Regions from separate parts of the Yimella sp. RIT 621 genome, predicted to be linked through region 2. Evidence: predicted binding sites of a transcription regulator. Region 2 holds the regulator's gene; each other region holds the start of a gene.
The links. The regulator HrcA, encoded in region 2, represses chaperone genes, less so after heat shock. The targets are predictions, from matches to a motif close to TTNGCACTCGNNNNNNNCGAGTGCNAA.

Region 1: groL (chaperonin GroEL) is a predicted target of HrcA. The motif match lies at 4,311-4,337, and genes of this name have one in related genera.
Region 3: groES (co-chaperone GroES) is a predicted target of HrcA. The motif match lies at 2,580-2,606, and genes of this name have one in related genera.

What each region holds. Positions count from the first base shown of each region.
Region 1 covers NZ_SEIP01000006.1:139,387-145,345, forward strand. The annotation lists gene EU513_RS07565 (aminotransferase class I/II-fold pyridoxal phosphate-dependent enzyme) at 1-667, shown strand, start outside; gene EU513_RS07570 (hypothetical protein) at 886-2,376, shown strand; gene EU513_RS07575 (DUF3263 domain-containing protein) at 2,523-2,813, shown strand; gene EU513_RS07580 (SDR family oxidoreductase) at 2,909-3,655, opposite strand; gene EU513_RS07585 (YbaK/EbsC family protein) at 3,732-4,259, shown strand; gene groL (chaperonin GroEL) at 4,496-5,959, shown strand, end outside.
Region 2 covers NZ_SEIP01000008.1:151,368-157,326, reverse strand. The annotation lists gene ybeY (rRNA maturation RNase YbeY) at 1-87, opposite strand, end outside; gene EU513_RS09565 (PhoH family protein) at 84-1,139, opposite strand; gene EU513_RS09560 (16S rRNA (uracil(1498)-N(3))-methyltransferase) at 1,206-1,952, opposite strand; gene dnaJ (molecular chaperone DnaJ) at 1,949-3,067, opposite strand; gene hrcA (heat-inducible transcriptional repressor HrcA) at 3,077-4,087, opposite strand; gene EU513_RS09545 (DUF3097 domain-containing protein) at 4,219-5,094, shown strand; gene EU513_RS09540 (hypothetical protein) at 5,122-5,959, shown strand, end outside.
Region 3 covers NZ_SEIP01000010.1:114,109-120,067, reverse strand. The annotation lists gene EU513_RS11095 (glycoside hydrolase family 3 N-terminal domain-containing protein) at 1-399, opposite strand, end outside; gene EU513_RS11090 (methyltransferase domain-containing protein) at 410-1,630, opposite strand; gene EU513_RS11085 (metallophosphoesterase) at 1,630-2,532, opposite strand; gene groES (co-chaperone GroES) at 2,760-3,053, shown strand; gene groL (chaperonin GroEL) at 3,182-4,795, shown strand; gene shbA (RNA polymerase sigma factor ShbA) at 5,049-5,627, shown strand.

The DNA of each region.
Region 1 (5,959 bases), on a different contig from region 2:
GAACTTCGGCATCATCGACGACATCGACTCCGTCGCGGACGTGTGCGATGAGTACGGCATCTGGCTGCACGTCGACGGTGCCTACGGCGGCGCCGGGTTGGCGGCGCCGAGCGTCCGGGAGAAGTACGACGGCATCGAACGCTGCAACTCCTTCATCGTCGACCCGCACAAGTGGTTCTTCGCGCCGTTCGACTGCTGTGCGCTGATCTACCGCGAACCCATGCTCGGACGAGCCGCGCACACCCAACACGCCTCCTACCTGGACGTGCTCACCGGCTCCACCGATTGGAACCCCTCCGACTTCTCCATCGGCCTCACTCGTCGCGCTCGCGGCCTGCCGTTCTGGTTCTCGCTCGTGGTCAACGGCACGGACGCCTACACCGAGGCCATCGAGCGCACTCTCGAGGTGGCGCGGTTCGCCAACGAGGAGATCAAGAAGCGGCCGTACGTCGAACTCGTGCGCGAGGGTTCGCTCACCGTCGTGGTGTTCCGCCGGCTCGGCTGGTCGGCCGCCGACTACCAGCGCTGGTCGGACGACCTGCTGGAGCGCGAGGAGGCGTTCGTGGTGCCGACCTCGCACGAGGGCGAGACCCTTGCCCGGTTCGCGATCGTCAACCCCCTCACCAGTGAGGACGACATCACCGCGATCCTCGACACCATGGCCTGACTGCCCCGCGTATCCGCGCGGATTGTGTTGCTACCGGGCGGCGTGTACCTGCACCAGTTGGCCGTCGGGGTCGGTGATCTCGAGCATCGTGCCGAACGAGGTGTCGACCCGGACGTCGTGACCGGGGCCTAAGTCGCATCTTCTTTCGCAGGTGACGCGGTTGGTGTCGAAGAACGAAACCGCTGGGCTACTGGCGAGTCCGTGATTGAGTCGCCCTCATGAACACCAGCACAGGCGTCGTCTTCCCGGTCAGCAACACCGCCAAGATGGCGCAGGGGCAGGAGGAGCGCAGTTCGTCGGCCTTCGGTCGAGGGGTCGTCTCCGACGCGCTCGCCTCCGTGGACGAGCCGGGAGCTCTCGCTGTCCGTCGCGACACCGGGTGGCGCCGCGGCTATCCCCGACACTTCCGGCGCCTGGTCGAGGTGGGCGCGCGCGACCACCAGGCGGCGATGGCGATCGCCCGCGACGGACTGTCGGCGGTGCACGAGCGGATGTGCTGGCTTCCTGTGACCGGCGGGCACGACCGGCGCGTGGCCGAGGCCTTCGCGACTCCCAGTCCGCAGCCTGCCCTGGAGTCGGTGACGGTGCGCGGTGACGGCGATCCGGAGCGCGAATTCACCCTGCCCTACAAGGGAGATCGGCTCTCGGGGGCCAACCTGCGTCGCCGGTTGGACGACTGGGTCGAATCCGGCGTCATCGAACCGGGGGTGCGGGACGCGGTGGGTCAGGTGCTCGACCATCCGGAGTGGCTGGACGTCCGTGACCGCACGTTCGTCGTGTTGGGCGCCGGTGCCGAGATGGGTCCGTTGCGGTCGCTGCTTCGCTGGGGAGGACATGTCGTCGCGATCGACCTTGCCCGCCCGGGCATCTGGTCGCCGCTGTTCGACCTGGCCAGGTCGGGTGCGGGATCGCTCACCGCACCGGTCGGTCCGGCCGGGGTGGATGCGTCCGACCCGAGTCAGCATGCCGGTGCCGACCTGCTGCACGACACCGGCCGCATCGGCGACTACCTGATGGGCGTCGAAGGCCCGATGGTGCTCGGCAACTACGTGTACGCCGACGGTGGGGTGAACCTTCGTCTCTCGGCCGCCACGGACGCCCTTGCCGTGCACCTTTCGCAACGTCCGGACGTCGCGCTCGCCTACCTGGCCACACCCACCGACGTCTTCGTCGCGCCGGACGATGCTGTGTCGCAAGCCAATTCAGGACTCGACTCGGCGTTCCTGAAGTCGGTGCGTCGTCCGCTGCGTGCGCTGTCGGGAGGCCGGTTGCTGCAGCGGCAGTACCCGCCGATCGTCGACGGCCCCGCGATCAGCGACACGATCGTGCCGCAGCAAGGGCCGAACTACTTGCTGGCCAAGCGAATTCACCGCTGGCGCGCGACGGCCGCCGCGGCCGACGGGCAGCTGGTCTCGATGAACATCGCGCCGCCCACCCGCACCAAGAGCGTCACCAAGAACCGCGCCCTGGCTGCCGCGTACGCAGGCGCCCACCGGTTCGGCGTCGAGGTGTTCGATCCGTCCACCGCCAACACCCTCATGGCGGCGATGCTCGTCCACGATCTGCGCACCGGTGGCTACGCGGCCAAGGGCGACGTGTGGGCCGCCGAGGCGGCCGGCGCGGCCCATGGCGGGCTGTGGCGTTCGCCGTACGACCCGCGGTCCGCCCTCGGAATCGCGGCTGTACTCGGCATCGGAGGGGCCCGCTGAGGCCCTTTTTCGACTCATTCGTCACATCCGTCACAGGCTCACCGCCACAAATGACAACGGTGTCATTAGGCTCCTAGAATCGGCGACGGCTCGGCTTGCCCCAGCGGGCGAGCTGAGCACCAGACGTCCACGAGGAAAGGTCACCGATGAGCGCGGCGGAGCAGACGAGTGCACCCCAGGGTGCAGTGCTGACCGACCGTGACCGGCGGATCCTCGAGCTCGAGCGAGACTGGTTCCGCGCCCAGGGCTCCAAGGAGGACGCGATCCGCGACCGCCTCGGCATGGGCTCGACCGCGTACTACCAGGCGCTCAACGCATTGCTCGACAACCCGGAGGCGATGAAGGCCGACCCGCTGTTGGTCAAGCGCCTGCGCCGACTGCGTTCCAGCCGAATGAAGCAACGCAACGCGCGCCGGTTCGGTTTCGACGCACCCTGAGCCTGCCCAGCCCCCACAAATCGGCGTGAGTTTCTGCCCTTCGCCGGACGTGGCGAAGGGCAGAAACTCACGCCGATTCTCGGGTGGGGTCGAAGTCAGACGCCGCCGTTGAGCAGCACGCCACCGTCGACGGTGAGGGTCTGGCCGGTCATCCAGCCGGAGTCGTCCGAGGCGAGGAAAGCAACCACGCTGCCGATGTCCTCGGGCTCGCCAAGGCGCTTGAGCGGGTAGGGCTTGGCCACCTGCTCCTCGCGTCCGGAGTAGAGCGCCTCGGCGAACTTCGTCTTCACGACGGCCGGTGCGACAGCGTTGACCCGGATGTCCGGGCCGAGCTCGATCGCGAGTTCCTCGGTGAGGTGGATGACGGCGGCCTTGCTGACGCCGTACATCGCGATGCCCGGGGCGGGTCGCAGGCCGGCGACGGACGCGACATTGACGATCGAGCCGCCGTGCTCCTGCATCCACGCCTTGTGCACCAGCTTGACCCACTCCAGTGCGGACAGGACGTTGACCTCGAGGATCTTGCGCGACACCTCTGGCTCGACGTCGAGCAGCTTGCCGAAGACCGGGTTGATGCCGGTGTTGTTGATCAGCACGTCGATGCTGCCGTGCTTGTCGATCGCGGTGCGCACGACCTCTTCGCGGTGCGCGGCGTCGTCCGCCTTGCCGGCGACGTAGGACGCGCGCTCACCGAGTCCGGCGACGGCTTCCTTGAGGGCGTCCTCGCCACGCGCGGTGATGATGACTTTCGCGCCTTCGTCGACCAGGCGCTCGGCTATGGCCAGGCCGATGCCTCGGCTGGCTCCGGTGACGATCGCGGTCTTGCCCTCGAGACGGTTCATGGAGACCTCTTCTGTTCGTTTCGGTGGTTGTGTTGTCATCTTGTCGCAACCCGTACGTCCGACGAAGGAGTGGTCCATGTCCAGCGCTCGCGGAAACCTCGACTGGCAGCCCCTGGAGGAGCACCCCGGCCTCGTGGCGCCGACGGTCGCGGACGCGAACGCGCCCGGTCTGCTGGTCGCGCCGGTCGACGACTCGCTCTCCGACACCGCCGCGTTCTGCCAGGCGTACGACGTGACCCTCGAAGCGGCCGCGAACTGTGTTGTCGTGCAAGCGCGCCGGGGTGAGAACACCACGTACGCCGCCGTCATCGTTCGCGGCACCGACCGCGCCGACGTGAACAAGACCGTCCGCAAGCACCTGGACGCTCGCAAGATCACCTTCGCCGACCAGGAGCACACCGAAGCGGCGACCGGCATGAAATCCGGCGGGATCACGCCGGTCGGTCTGCCGGTGGACTGGCCGATCCTCATCGACCGGGCGGTCGCCGAGGGCGGGGAGTGCGTGATCGGCGGGGGAGTGCGCACGTCGAAGCTGTTGATCACCGGCGAAGCCTTGGCAGCGCTGCCGAACGCCGAGGTTCTCGACCTGACGATCGCCGGTTGAGCCGTCCGGTTCGCGTGTCCGGGAGTCCGCCGAAAATTCCCTGGCGTCCCGTTTGCACTCGCCCCGCGCGAGTGCCAATAATGGCGTTAGCACTCTCGGCATGAGAGTGACAGAACAAGTGGCAGTACGGCGAGGGTCACATCGCGCGGACGACGTAGGTCCGCAGCCGGTGCGGCTCGTCCGTCGCGGGCGTCGTGCCGCCAACTCGATACGCAATATGTGGGAGGAACCACCACATGGCCAAGACAATTGCCTTCGACGAGGAGGCCCGTCGCGGACTCGAGCGGGGTATGAACACCCTCGCCGACGCCGTCCGTGTCACCCTCGGCCCTAAGGGCCGCAACGTCGTCCTGGAGAAGAAGTGGGGCGCCCCCACGATCACCAACGACGGTGTGTCCATCGCCAAGGAGATCGAGCTCGAGGACCCCTACGAGAAGATCGGCGCCGAGCTGGTCAAGGAGGTCGCCAAGAAGACCGACGACGTCGCGGGTGACGGCACCACCACCGCCACCGTGCTGGCCCAGGCCATGGTGCGCGAGGGTCTGCGCAACGTCGCCGCCGGCGCGAACCCGATGGCGCTCAAGCGCGGCATCGAAGCGGCTGTCGCGGCTGTGTCCGAGCAGCTGCTGTCGCACGCCAAGGAGATCGAGACCAAGGAGCAGATCGCTGCCACCGCGTCCATCTCCGCTGCGGACCCCCAGATCGGTGAGCTCATCGCCGAGGCCATGGACAAGGTCGGCAAGGAAGGCGTCATCACCGTCGAGGAGAGCAACACCTTCGGCCTCGAGCTCGAGCTCACCGAGGGCATGCGCTTCGACAAGGGTTACATCTCCGGCTACTTCGTCACCGACACCGAGCGTATGGAGGCCGTCCTCGACGACCCGTACATCCTCGTCGTCAACTCCAAGATCTCCTCGATCAAGGACCTCCTGCCGCTGCTGGAGAAGGTCATGCAGTCGGGCAAGCCGCTGATGATCATCGCCGAGGACGTCGAGGGCGAAGCACTGTCGACCCTGGTCGTCAACAAGATCCGCGGCACCTTCAAGTCCGTTGCCGTCAAGGCCCCGGGCTTCGGTGACCGTCGCAAGGCCATGCTCGGTGACATCGCCATCCTCACCGGTGGCCAGGTCATCTCCGAGGAGGTCGGCCTCAAGCTCGAGACCGCCGAACTCGACCTGCTCGGCCGCGCTCGCAAGGTCGTCGTCACCAAGGACGAGACGACCATCGTCGAGGGTGCCGGCGACGCCGACCAGATCGCCGGTCGCGTCAAGCAGATCCGCGCCGAGATCGAAAACAGCGACTCCGACTACGACCGCGAGAAGTTGCAGGAACGCCTGGCCAAGCTCGCCGGTGGCGTCGCCGTCATCAAGGCGGGTGCCGCGACCGAGGTCGAGCTCAAGGAGCGCAAGCACCGCATCGAGGACGCCGTCCGCAACGCGAAGGCTGCCGTCGAGGAGGGCATCGTCGCCGGTGGTGGCGTGGCGCTGATCCAGGCGTCCAAGGACGCTTTCGGTTCGCTGTCGCTCGAGGGTGACGAGGCCACCGGTGCGAACATCGTTCGCGTCGCGGCCGAGGCTCCGCTGAAGCAGATCGCCCTCAACGCCGGCCTCGAGCCGGGCGTCGTGGTCGAGAAGGTCCGCAACCTCACCCCGGGTGAGGGCCTCAACGCGGCCACCGGCGAGTACGTCGACATGGTGAAG
Region 2 (5,959 bases):
CATCTCCTGCAGCACCCACCCCGCGCACTCGCGCAGTTCCTCGAGGTCGACCTCGACGTCGGTCTCGTTGGCGACGTCGATGCTCACGCCTTCTTCCCCGCTGCTCCAGCACGACGCGGACCCTGCCCGTCACGCTTGTCAGGGGTGCGGCGGTGGGCATCGAAGCGGTCGTACGCCTCGACGATCTCGCTCACAAGGCGGTGACGGACGACGTCCTGCGCGGTGAGGTGGGCGAAGTGGACGTCGTCGACCCCCTTGAGGATGTCCTGGACGACCCGCAGCCCGGAGGTGGTGCCGCCGGGCAGGTCGACCTGGGTGACGTCACCGGTGACGACCATCTTGGAGCCGAAACCGAGGCGGGTGAGGAACATCTTCATCTGCTCGGCGGAGGTGTTCTGGGCCTCGTCCAGGATGATGAACGCTCCGTTGAGCGTGCGGCCACGCATGTAGGCCAGCGGTGCGACCTCCACCGTGCCGGACGCCATGAGCCGCGGTATCGAGTCGGGGTCGACCATGTCGTGCAGTGCGTCGTACAGCGGACGCAGATAGGGGTCGATCTTCTCGTTGAGCGACCCGGGCAGGAAGCCAAGACGCTCGCCGGCCTCGACCGCCGGACGGGTCAGGATGATCCGGTCGACCTCCTTGGCCTGCAGGGCGGCCACCGCTTTCGCCATCGCGAGGTAGGTCTTACCGGTGCCGGCCGGGCCGATGCCGAACACGATCGTGTTCTCGTCGATCGCGTCGACGTACTCCTTCTGCCCCAGCGTCTTCGGGCGGACGGTGCGGCCGCGACTGCTGACGATGTTCATCGTGAGCACGTCGGCCGGGCGCTCGCGGGTCTTGCGGCGCAGCATGCCGATCGAGCGTTCCACGGCGTCACGATTGAGCGGGTGACCGGCGTCGACGATCGCGATGAGTTCGTCGAGCAGATCCTCGACCAGAGCCATGTCGCCGGGATCGCCCTGCAGCTGGATTCCATTGCCGCGGACCGCGATCACCAGCTTCGGGAACGCGCGCTCGATGGTGGTGAGCAACTCGTCGTTCGGCCCGAGCAACTGCACCATCGGCACATCCGGTGGTACTTCGACGGCGTGGGTCGCCTGGACGGTGTGCGGGGTGCTGTTGGTCGAATCTGTCATCGTGCGTCCCAGTCTACGTGCGGGTCCGATGGGTCTCATCCGAAATTCACGCCGGCTTCGAGTGGGTCAGTGGTGCGCCCAGCGGGTGCCCGACATGACGACCGCGAGAGCTGCCGGCCCGGCGCTCGACGAGCGCAGTACATGCGGTCCGAGACGGACGATCCGTGCCCCGGCGTCCTCGAGCACCGACAGTTCGGCGGGGCTGATGCCGCCCTCGGGTCCGACCACGATCGCGAGTTCTTCCACTCCGGCGAGGTCGACATCGGCCAAGGCAGTCGTTGCGTCCTCGTGCAGGACGAACACGGTGCGGCCGTTCGCCAGGCCGGCGAGCCCCCTGCGATCGAGCAACGGACCGACGACCGGGACGGTGGCCCGGCGGGACTGCTTGGCCGCCGCACGAACGACCAGCTCCCACTTGCGCGCAGCCTTCGCGCCGCGCTCGCCCTTCCACTGCACGATGCTGCGCTCGGCCTGCCATGGCACGACCTCGTCGACACCCAATTCCGTTGCGGCTTCGATGGCTTGGTCGTCGCGATCGCCCTTGGCGAGCGCCTGGACGAGGATCACACGCGGGAGTTGCGGAGTCTGTTGCTCGGTGCTGACGACAACCAGATCGAGCCGGTCCTTGTACGCCGCCGCCACCGTGCACTGAGCGACCGTCCCGGAACCGTCGGCGACCAAGACGGTTTCCCCCGGCTCGATCCGCTTCACGGTGGCCGCGTGTCGCCCCTCCGGGCCGTCGAGCACCAGCGGGGCACCGTCAGTGACACCGTCCAGGCGTCCGGCGTCGATCAGGAAGAGCGCAGCGGTCACTTGAACGCGTCGCGCAGCTTGCCGAACAGTCCCTTGTCGGCTCGCTGGAAGTTGCCCTCCGGACGCTCTTCGCCGCGGGCCGTGGCGAGCTGACGCAGCAGATCGCGCTGCTCGTCGGACAGGTTCATCGGGGTGCGGACGTTGGTGTGCACCAGCAGGTCGCCGCGCATGTTCGTGCGCAGGTGCGTGACGCCGAGGCCCTTGAGCGTGATGACATCGCCCGGCTGGGTGCCGGCCTTGATCTCCACGTCGCGCGGGCCGTCGAGGGTCTGTAGGGGCAGGTTGGCACCGAGGGCGGCCGCGGTCATCGGGAGTTCGACCGAGCAGTGCAGATCGTCGCCCCGACGTTGGAAGGTCTCGTGCTTGCGGACCCGCACCTCGACGTAGAGATCGCCGTTCGGGCCACCACCGGGGCCCACCTCGCCCTCGCCGCTCAGTTGGATGCGGGTGCCGGTGTCGACCCCCGCGGGCACCTTGATCTTCAGCGTGCGGCGGTCACGACGGCGTCCCTCGCCGGAGCAGTCCGGGCACGGCGACTCGACGACCTCGCCGTAACCGTGACAGGCACCGCACGGACGGGTGGTCATGATCTGGCCGAGGAAGGAACGCTGCACCTGCTGCACCTGACCGGCGCCCTGGCAGACGTCGCAGGTGCGGCGTCCGGTGCCCGGGCGGGAGCCTTCACCGTCGCACGTGTCACACAGGATCGCCGTGTCGAAGACGAGGTCCTCGGCGCCACCGAAAACGGCGGTCGACAGATCGATCTGCAACGGGACGAGGGCGTCCTGTCCGTGCTGGACGCGAGACCTCGGGCCACCCTGCGTACCGGCCGCGCCGGCACCGAAGAAGGCGTCCATGACGTCGGTGAAGCTGAAGTTGCCGCCGAACCCTGCGTGCTGACCGCCGAACGGGTCGGCGCCCATGTCGTACTGCTGACGCTTGTTCGGGTCGGACAGCACCTCGTAGGCCTGCGAGATCTTCTTGAACTCGGCCTCGGCCTCCGGCCCCGGGTTGACGTCGGGGTGCAACTTGCGGGCCTGCTTGCGGTAGGCGCGCTTGATGTCCTCCGCCGAGGAGTCGCGGGACACGCCGAGATCGGCGTAGTAGTCGTTCAACGAAGTTCCTTACTGCTCGAGAATTTCCGAGACGTAACGGGCGACCGCGCGAACCGCGGCTATGGTGGTGAGGTAGTCCATGCGGGTCGGACCCAGCACACCGATACCACCGGCGGTGTACGGAGCGCTGACGATCGATGCCGTCCGGAATCCGTCGATGGCGTTCTCGCCGCCGATCCGGACGTAGACGTCGTCGCCTTCCATCTGCTGCAGCAAACGCAACAGAACGACGTGTTCTTCCAAGGCGTCCAGCACCGGTCCGATGGTCTCTGGGAAGTCCTGCCCGGAGCGCACCAGGTGGGAGGTGCCGGCCATGACGACGCGCTCCTCACGCTCCTCGGCCAGGAAGTCGCGGATCACGCCGACGGACGTGGGAGTGGAGTCGTCGGGGTGCGAGTCAGGCTTCGCGCCGGCGCGGCGCTGCTCGGCCCAGGCGTCCAGCCGGTCGGCGGCGTGAGCGCGGGTGCGCCCTTCGGCGGCCTGGTTGACGACGTCGCGCAGGCTGAGGAGTTGGTCGGCGGTGTGGGCGATGGTCAGCACCCGCTGCTCCACCCGTCCGGTCGACATGATCAGCACGACCATGACCTTGGTGTCGGCGAGGCTGACGAGCTCGATGTGACGGACGGTGGCGGTGCCGATCGACGGGTACTGCATGACCGCGACCTGGTGGGTGAGCGACGAGAGCAGCCGGACGGTGCGGTCGACGATGTCGTCGAGGTCGACCGCCTGCTGCAGGAAGGTCTCGATGGCGACACGCTCGGAGCGTGACAGCGGCTTCATGTGGCCGAGTTGGTCGACGAACCGGCGGTATCCGGCGTCGGTTGGGACACGTCCGGCGGAGGTGTGTGGGGCACTGATCAGCCCCTCCTCCTCCAGGGCGGCCATGTCGTTGCGGATCGTTGCGGCGCTGACGCCGAGTTGGTGACGATCCAGCAAGGCCTTGGACCCGACGGGCTCGGAGGTGGCGACGTAGTCCTGCACGATCGCGCGCAGCACGTCGAGACGGCGTTGTTCGCTCATCGGTCCTCCTCACTGTTCGGGCTCGCTCGCGACTTTGGCACTCCGAGGGCACGAGTGCCAATTCTACGACCCGGCGCGAACCGCGCGTGTCACCCACGACGTGACCTGCGCCGCCGTCTACCGTGACGGCCGTGACAGACCGATACGGCTCCGATGTGCTCTCCTCCGACTGGCGCGCGCCCAAGCGTGGACGATCCCAGGAGGTCGCCGCGGAGCCCGACACGGTCGTCGAGGAGGTCGACACCGGGTTCGTCGGCGCCGTCGTCCGGGTGGAGAAGGTCGGCGGGATGCACGTGGTGCACCTGGAGGACCGACGCGGCAAGGTGCGCGCGTTCCCGCTCGGCCCGGGCTTCCTCATCGACGGACGCCCGGTGATCCTGACTCCCCCACGCCCGGCGGACGCGGCCGCGCTGGCGGCCGCACGCGCCACCACCACGCGTACGGCGAGTGGGTCGGTCGCCGTGGCCGACCAGCGGGCGAAGGTCGCGCTCGGCTCCCGGATCTTCGTCGAGGGCCGACATGACGCCGAGCTGGTCGAGAAGGTGTGGGGCCACGACCTGCGGGTCGAGGGCGTGGTCGTCGAGATGCTGGACGGCGTGGACGACCTGTCGGCCGTGATCCGCGATTTCGCCCCCGGGCCGGGGCGGCGCATGGGCATCCTCGTCGACCACCTGGTGCGGGGCACCAAGGAGCAGCGCATCGTCGACGCCGCGCGGGCGCTGCCTCAGTCGCGCGACCATGTGCTGATCCTCGGCCACCCGTACGTCGACGTGTGGCAGAGCGTGCGTCCGCAAAAGCTGGGTTGGACCAAGTGGCCGGTGATACCGCGCGGCACCTCGTGGAAGCACGGCATCCTTGCCGAGCTCGGCTGGCCGCACGCCTCTCAGGCTGACGTCGCGCGCGGGTGGAAGCGCATTCTCGGCACGGTCGACAACTACGCCGATCTGCAGCCGGAGCTGCTCGGCCGCGTCGAGGAGCTCATCGACTTCGTCACCGCTCCGGTCTGATCCGATTCACCTTGTAGGTTCTGCGTCATGACCTCTCGCCCGGCCGCGTCGCTGCATGCCGACCTGGTGGCGGTCGTCGTCTCGGTCGGCACCTGCGCGGGCGCGCCCGATCAGGGACCGATGGTGCTCGCCGCCGGCGATCCACTGCACCTTCCGGCGGGCCCGTTGCGCACCGACCACCACTCGCTGCAGAACGGCGCGCGAGCGTTCGTTGCGGAACAGACGGGGCACTCCCTGGGCTTCGTGGAGCAGCTCTATACGTTTGCCGACCTGGGCCGCGACGGTTCCGCCGGTCGGGCGGTGTCGATCTCCTACCTGGGGCTCACGCGGGCGGCCGCCGACGACGGCTGGCGCGATGTCTACGACCTGCTGCCGTGGGAAGATCGCCGTTCAGAGCGATCAATCGCGTTGTGCGACAAGCTGATCAGCGAGCTGCGCAGGTGGTCGACCGATGCGTCCGAACGCATCGCGCACATCTTCGGTGATGGTGAACTGCCATGGCGTCCCGAGCTGGCGCTGCAACGTTACGAGTTGCTCTGGGAGGCCGGACTGGTTGCGGATTCGCCCAACGCCGCTGACGGCGTCGACGGCCTCACCGGCCCCGCGATGCACTCCGACCACCGCCGCATCCTCGCGACGGGTCTGTCCAGGCTGCGCTCGACGATCCAGTACCGCCCACTCGTGTTCGAGCTCATGCCCCCGACGTTCACCCTGGGCGAGCTGCAGGCGGTGGTCGAGGCATTGGTCGGCGCCGGCCTGCACAAACAGAACTTCCGCCGCTCGGTCGAACAGCAGGCGCTGGTGGAGCCGACCGACGACACCTCTCGCGCCACCGGCGGACGACCGGCGCGGCTCTACCGCTTCC
Region 3 (5,959 bases), on a different contig from region 2:
ATTCACTTGTGCTTGAACGTGATCGGAGGTGCTTCTCACTCGAGAGGTCGCGCGCCAGCCGCCGATGAAGAACATGTTGCCGATGTGATGGTCCTTGATCATCGTGTCGAGTGACTCGGCGGACATGCTCGCGTCCAGCCCGACCATCACCAGTTGGCCGGCGCGCTGTGCCGGCGACATGGATAGCAGCAGGCCGTCCACGCAGGATGCACCCGGTGACGTCGGCGACGAAGGCTTCGGCGTCGGTTCGACCGAGGACGTGCCGGACGCAAGAGAGGTCGTGGGTGTCACCGGGGCGGATCCCGGCGACGTCGTCCCGGCGGACGGGCCGCCGGGGTCGCCGCTGCACGCCGATAGGGCGAGAGCGCTGACGGTGAGGACGGAGACGGTTCTGATCATCGCGCTCAGGCTACGGGCGAGGGTCCGGTTCGTCGGAATCGTCCGGCTCGAGCACGAGGACGATCTGGGATTGCGCCAACCTGGTCACCAGGAGGAGGGCACTCGCGTCGCCCTTGAGCTTGAGGTCGCGTACGAAGCGGGCATCGTCGAACCTCACACCGCGCTTCTTCACCGTGACTCGCCCGATGTCGTTGGAACGCAACCATGCTCGTAGGTTCTTGATGTTGAACGGCACCGCCTCCCGGACGCGGTAGCGCCGGGCGTACGGAACATCGACACGCACGTCACCGGTGACGTGGCCGAGGCCGGAGGCCAGTTCGGTGCCGTCCACTGCGTCGGCGAGCGCGCCGGTCGCCCCGGCACGCACGACCGCCCGGTCGGCTTCGTAGAGGAAGGCTGCCAGGCCGTCGACGCTGTCGGTCTCTGCAGCGATGTGCTCGCTGCGAATCACGACGTCGTCCGTTGCAGTGAGGACGCGAGCCGTGAACCGCGAGTCGTCGGCGACAGGGCCGAACCAGACGCAGCACTCCAGCACCTCGCCACCGAGGGAGGTCCACTGCGCCGACGCTCCGTCGGGGAGTGCCGAGCGTGGGAAGGAAGGACTGAGCTTGGCGCCCACCGCTCGTCCGGAGGCCCCCAGAGCGGTGACGAAATTCCAGGACGGCAGGAGATCCTCCAGCCGGAAGGTGCGCCTGGTCCGGCCGGTGATGTCGGCAACGCCCGAGGTGCGCCGCGCCGGATCGAGCCAGACACCCACGTGTGAGGGGACGTCGACGGTCGTGACGTCCTCGACCGACACCGTCGTACCGCCGGGCAGGTTCGCGCGTGCGATCGCCGCGGTCGCAGGGTCCAGGTCGAATGCGTGCACGGCAAGTCCGGCGCGAGCGAATGCCCGTGCGTCCGAGCCGATTCCGCAACCGAGGTCGTACACGTGGTTCACGCCCGCGGCTGCGAAGCGGGCCGCGTGCCCGTCGGCGATGCGCGGACGGGTGGCCTGCTCGAGTCCGTCGGGAGTGAAGAACAGCCGCGCGGCGTCGGGTCCGAACTTCTCCACCGCCCTGTGTCGCAGCGCCGACTGTGTGAGCACGGCACTGACGAGTTCGGGATCGTGGCCCAGTGCGCGCAGTCGCGTCGTCAACGCCATCACCGAAGCAGGGTCGTACGACGGCAGCGAGTCGAGCAGCGAACGGCCGTCGTCCGAGAGGATTCGCTCGACGAGAGAGGCATCCATCAGGACGGCGTCCAGGTGGAGGACTTGCTGGAGAAGGCCTCGCGGCGCTCCGCCGGCGAGAGCGCGGCCAGCGCGTCCTCCACCTGCGGCGAGAACCCGCTGACCACCGGGGGAGAGCCGAGCGGAATGTGAGTGTGCACCAGCCCGTGCGGATGTATGTCGACCAGGTCGAAGCCTTGACGCCCGTCGACCCCGACCAGCGCTCCGTTCGGCGCCCCGCCGTCCAGGGAGTAGCAGGACGCGGCCGCCACCGAGACCGGGATGCCCGCGAACGTGCCGTGACAGCTGTGGTGCAGGTGCCCGGCCAGGATCGCCCGGACATCGCTGCCACGCAGCACCGATGCGAAGGCGTCCTGGTTGTCGAGGCCGATGACATTCATCAGGTCGACAGCCGAGACCAGTGGCGGGTGATGCAGCGCGAGCAAGGTGCCGTGCTGGCTGGGCGTACTCAGCCGGTCTGCCAGCCAGGCGATCTGGTCGTCGTCGATCGCACCGTGGTGGTAGCCGGTCACCGTGCTGTCCAGCGCGATCACCCGAAGACCGCGCAGGTCGTACACGCGATCCTGCGGCTCGTCGTCCACCGCGAGATCGAAGAGCCCGCGGGCGTACGGCGCACGTTCGTCGTGGTTGCCCATCACCCAGACGACCGTGCAGGACAACTCCTTCGCGGCGGGCTCGACGATCTCGCGCAGTGCGCGATATGCGTCCGGTTCGCCGAGGTCGGCGAGGTCGCCGGTGAACACCATCGCGTCGATGGACCGACCGGTGCGAACCACTTGGTCCAGGCTGCGGCGCAGGTTGTCGATCACGTCGATCACCCCGTGCAGCCGGCGCCCGTCCGCGAGCAGGTGCGGGTCGCTCAGATGGGCGATGGTGTGGGTCGGCTCGGGTCCGAATCGCATGTCCCCATCCTGCCCGCCCGAACGGAATGAAGAGTGTCGGACGGCAGTTAGCACTCGACGTATGCGAGTGCTAGATTCGCCAGTGGCACTCAGCCTGTGACAGTGCCGGCTCCGCAAAGGCTCAGGTCGACCCCCGCGACGGCGACCGGAGCACGGGAACCGGTGAGTCACAGGGCAAACTTCCGCCGCACGACGCGGTGGGTACAACGTAGAAAGGATCCGCTGTGGTGAACATCAAGCCGCTCGAGGACCGCATCGTGGTCAAGGCCGTCGAGGCCGAGCAGACCACCGCTTCCGGTCTGGTCATCCCGGACACCGCCAAGGAGAAGCCCCAGGAGGGCGAGGTCGTCGCTGTCGGCCCCGGCCGCTTCAACGAGGATGGTGACGAGCGCGTCCCCATGGACATCAAGGTCGGCGACAAGGTCATCTACTCCAAGTACGGCGGCACCGAGGTGAAGTACGGCGGCCAGGAGCTGCTGATCCTCTCGGCGCGCGACGTGCTCGCCATCGTCGAGCGCTGATCGGCCTCACGAGCATTCAAGGCGCCCCGGCTCGCCGCCCTCTGCGGGCCGCGATCCGGGGCGTCGCACATTCCCCGGTCCACCCAAGACCTCTCGAAAGAGATTGAAAGACAAGGACTTCCATCACCATGGCAAAGACCCTGGAGTTCAACGACGACGCGCGCAAGTCGCTCGAGCGCGGTGTTGACGCACTCGCCAACGCCGTCAAGGTGACGCTCGGCCCCAAGGGCCGCAACGTCGTCATCGACAAGAAGTGGGGCGCCCCGACCATCACCAACGACGGCGTCACCATCGCCCGTGAGGTCGAGCTGGACGACCCCTACGAGAACCTCGGCGCGCAGCTCGCCAAGGAGGTCGCCACCAAGACCAACGACATCGCCGGTGACGGCACCACCACCGCGACCGTCCTCGCCCAGGCGATGGTCAAGGAAGGTCTGCGCAACGTGGCCGCCGGCGCCTCGCCGTCCGGTCTGAAGCGCGGCATGGACAAGGCCGTCGAGGCCGTCAACGACCAGTTGCTGTCCAATGCCCGCGAGGTCGACGGCAAGGAAGAGATCGCTCAGGTCGCATCCCTGTCCGCGCAGGACACCACGATCGGTGGCCTCATCGCCGACGCGTTCGACAAGGTCGGCAAGGACGGTGTCATCACGGTCGAGGAGTCCTCGACGGCGGTGACCGAGCTCGACTTCACCGAGGGCATGCAGTTCGACAAGGGCTACATCTCGCCCTACTTCGTGACCGATCCGGAGCGGATGGAGGCCGTCCTCGAGGACGCCTACATCCTGATCAACCAGGGCAAGATCTCGGCGATCGCCGACGTCCTGCCGGTGCTGGAGAAGGTCGTCCAGTCGGGCAAGCCGCTGGTGATCATCGCCGAGGACATCGACGGCGAAGCGCTGTCGACCCTGGTGGTCAACAAGATCCGCGGCACCTTCAACGTCGTCGCGGTCAAGGCCCCCGGTTTCGGTGACCGTCGCAAGGCGATGTTGCAGGACATGGCCATCCTCACCGGTGGTCAGGTCATCGCCGAGGAGGTCGGCCTCAAGCTCGACCAGGCTGACCTGGACGTGCTGGGCCAGGCCCGCCGCGTCGTGGTCACCAAGGACTCCACCACGATCATCGACGGCCAGGGCGACACCGCCGACGTCGACGGTCGCGTGAAGGAGCTGAAGGCCGAGATCGAGCGCACCGACTCCGACTGGGACCGCGAGAAGCTCCAGGAGCGTCTCGCCAAGCTGGCCGGCGGCGTCTGCGTCATCAAGGTCGGCGCCCACACCGAGGTGGAACTGAAGGAGAAGAAGCACCGCATCGAGGACGCGATCTCCGCCACCCGTGCGGCGATCGAGGAGGGCATCGTCGCCGGTGGTGGCTCGGCGCTCATCCACGCCGTCTCGGCGCTCGACTCCCTGCAGCTCGAGGGCGACGAGGCCACGGGCGCGAACATCGTCCGCAAGGCGGCCGCCGAGCCGCTGCGCTGGATCGCCGAGAACGCGGGACTCGAGGGTTATGTCGCGGTGTCGAAGGTCGGTGAGCAGCCGCTGGGCAGCGGCCTCAACGCCGCCACCGGCGAGTACGGCGACCTGATCAAGGCCGGCGTCATCGACCCGGTCAAGGTCACCCGCTCCGCTCTGCGGAATGCGGCGTCGATCGCGTCGATGGTGCTCACCACCGACTCGCTCGTCGTGGAGAAGCCGGAAGAGGAAGAGCCCGCAGCGGCCGCAGGCCACGGACACGCGCACTGAGGCGGTCCATCCAGGTAAGCGCCCCGGTTCCTCACGGACCGGGGCGCTTCGCATTCCGGCATCGGCAGATCGACTGGCATTTGACCAGCACGGCAGGTGGATGCCTACTCTGGTGGGTGCGCCCCTCGGTCATCTGTCCAGGAGTTCGGCCGGGACGGGGTTCAGGAACCGACGACGAGGACTCGGGGAAGGCAGGATGAGCGGATCGCCAAACGCTGCCCACCGACCTGTAACAAACTGGGCCGCTCGCACGATGTCCCCATCGGAAGCGCAGATTCCCCTGCGGGACCTGGCTGCTGAGGCTCGTGCAGGAAGCGATGTTGCGGCGGCCGCTTTGATGGCAGGCGTCCACGAGATCGCGTTGCGCTACGCCCGAGCCCGGCTCGGCCGTTTCTCCGCGACCTCGGACGCCGCGGCAGACGTTGCTCAGGAGGTGTGTGTGGCCGTGTTGACCGCGCTGCCTCGATACGTCGACCAAGGCGCCCCGTTCGAGGCATTCGTCTATCGCATCGCTTCCCACAAGGTGGCCGACGCCCAGCGCGGCGTGCTGCGTGGTGCAGTGCCCAGCGATGATCTTCCCGAGCAGACCGACGCGCGACTGACCCCCGAGGAGCACGCGCTCGAGGCCGACCGATCGGCGCAGGTGCATGCCTACCTCGACCAGTTGAACGAACAACAGCGCGAGATCCTCACGCTTCGGGTTGCCGTGGGCATGTCTGCCGAAGAAACCGCCGCCGCCCTTGACATGACTCCCGGCGCCGTCCGCGTCGCGCAGCACCGTGCGCTTGCCCGTCTGCGCAAGATCATGACCGACACGAAGGATCAGCAGTGACGCCGCGCCTGGACGACATCCGTCGCGACGACGAGTGGCTGGACGCCCTCGGCGGTCGTCGAGGTGCGGAGGCGTCGAACGACGAAGCGATCGCGCTTCTCTCGGAGTGGGTCGAGGCGATCGATCACCTCCCCAGCAGGCCGGAACCGGTCGTCGGCCGTTACTCGCGCCATGGGCTCCTTCGCGGACGTCGCGGCACGGGCCCCAACCTGAGTCGTGTCGCGTCGGTCTCCGGTATTGCGGTTGCGGCCCTGTCGGTGAGTTCGGTGTCTGCTGCGGTCACCGGCACCTCGGTTCCGGTGTTCCGTGAACTCGGCACGGTCACCCGCGGA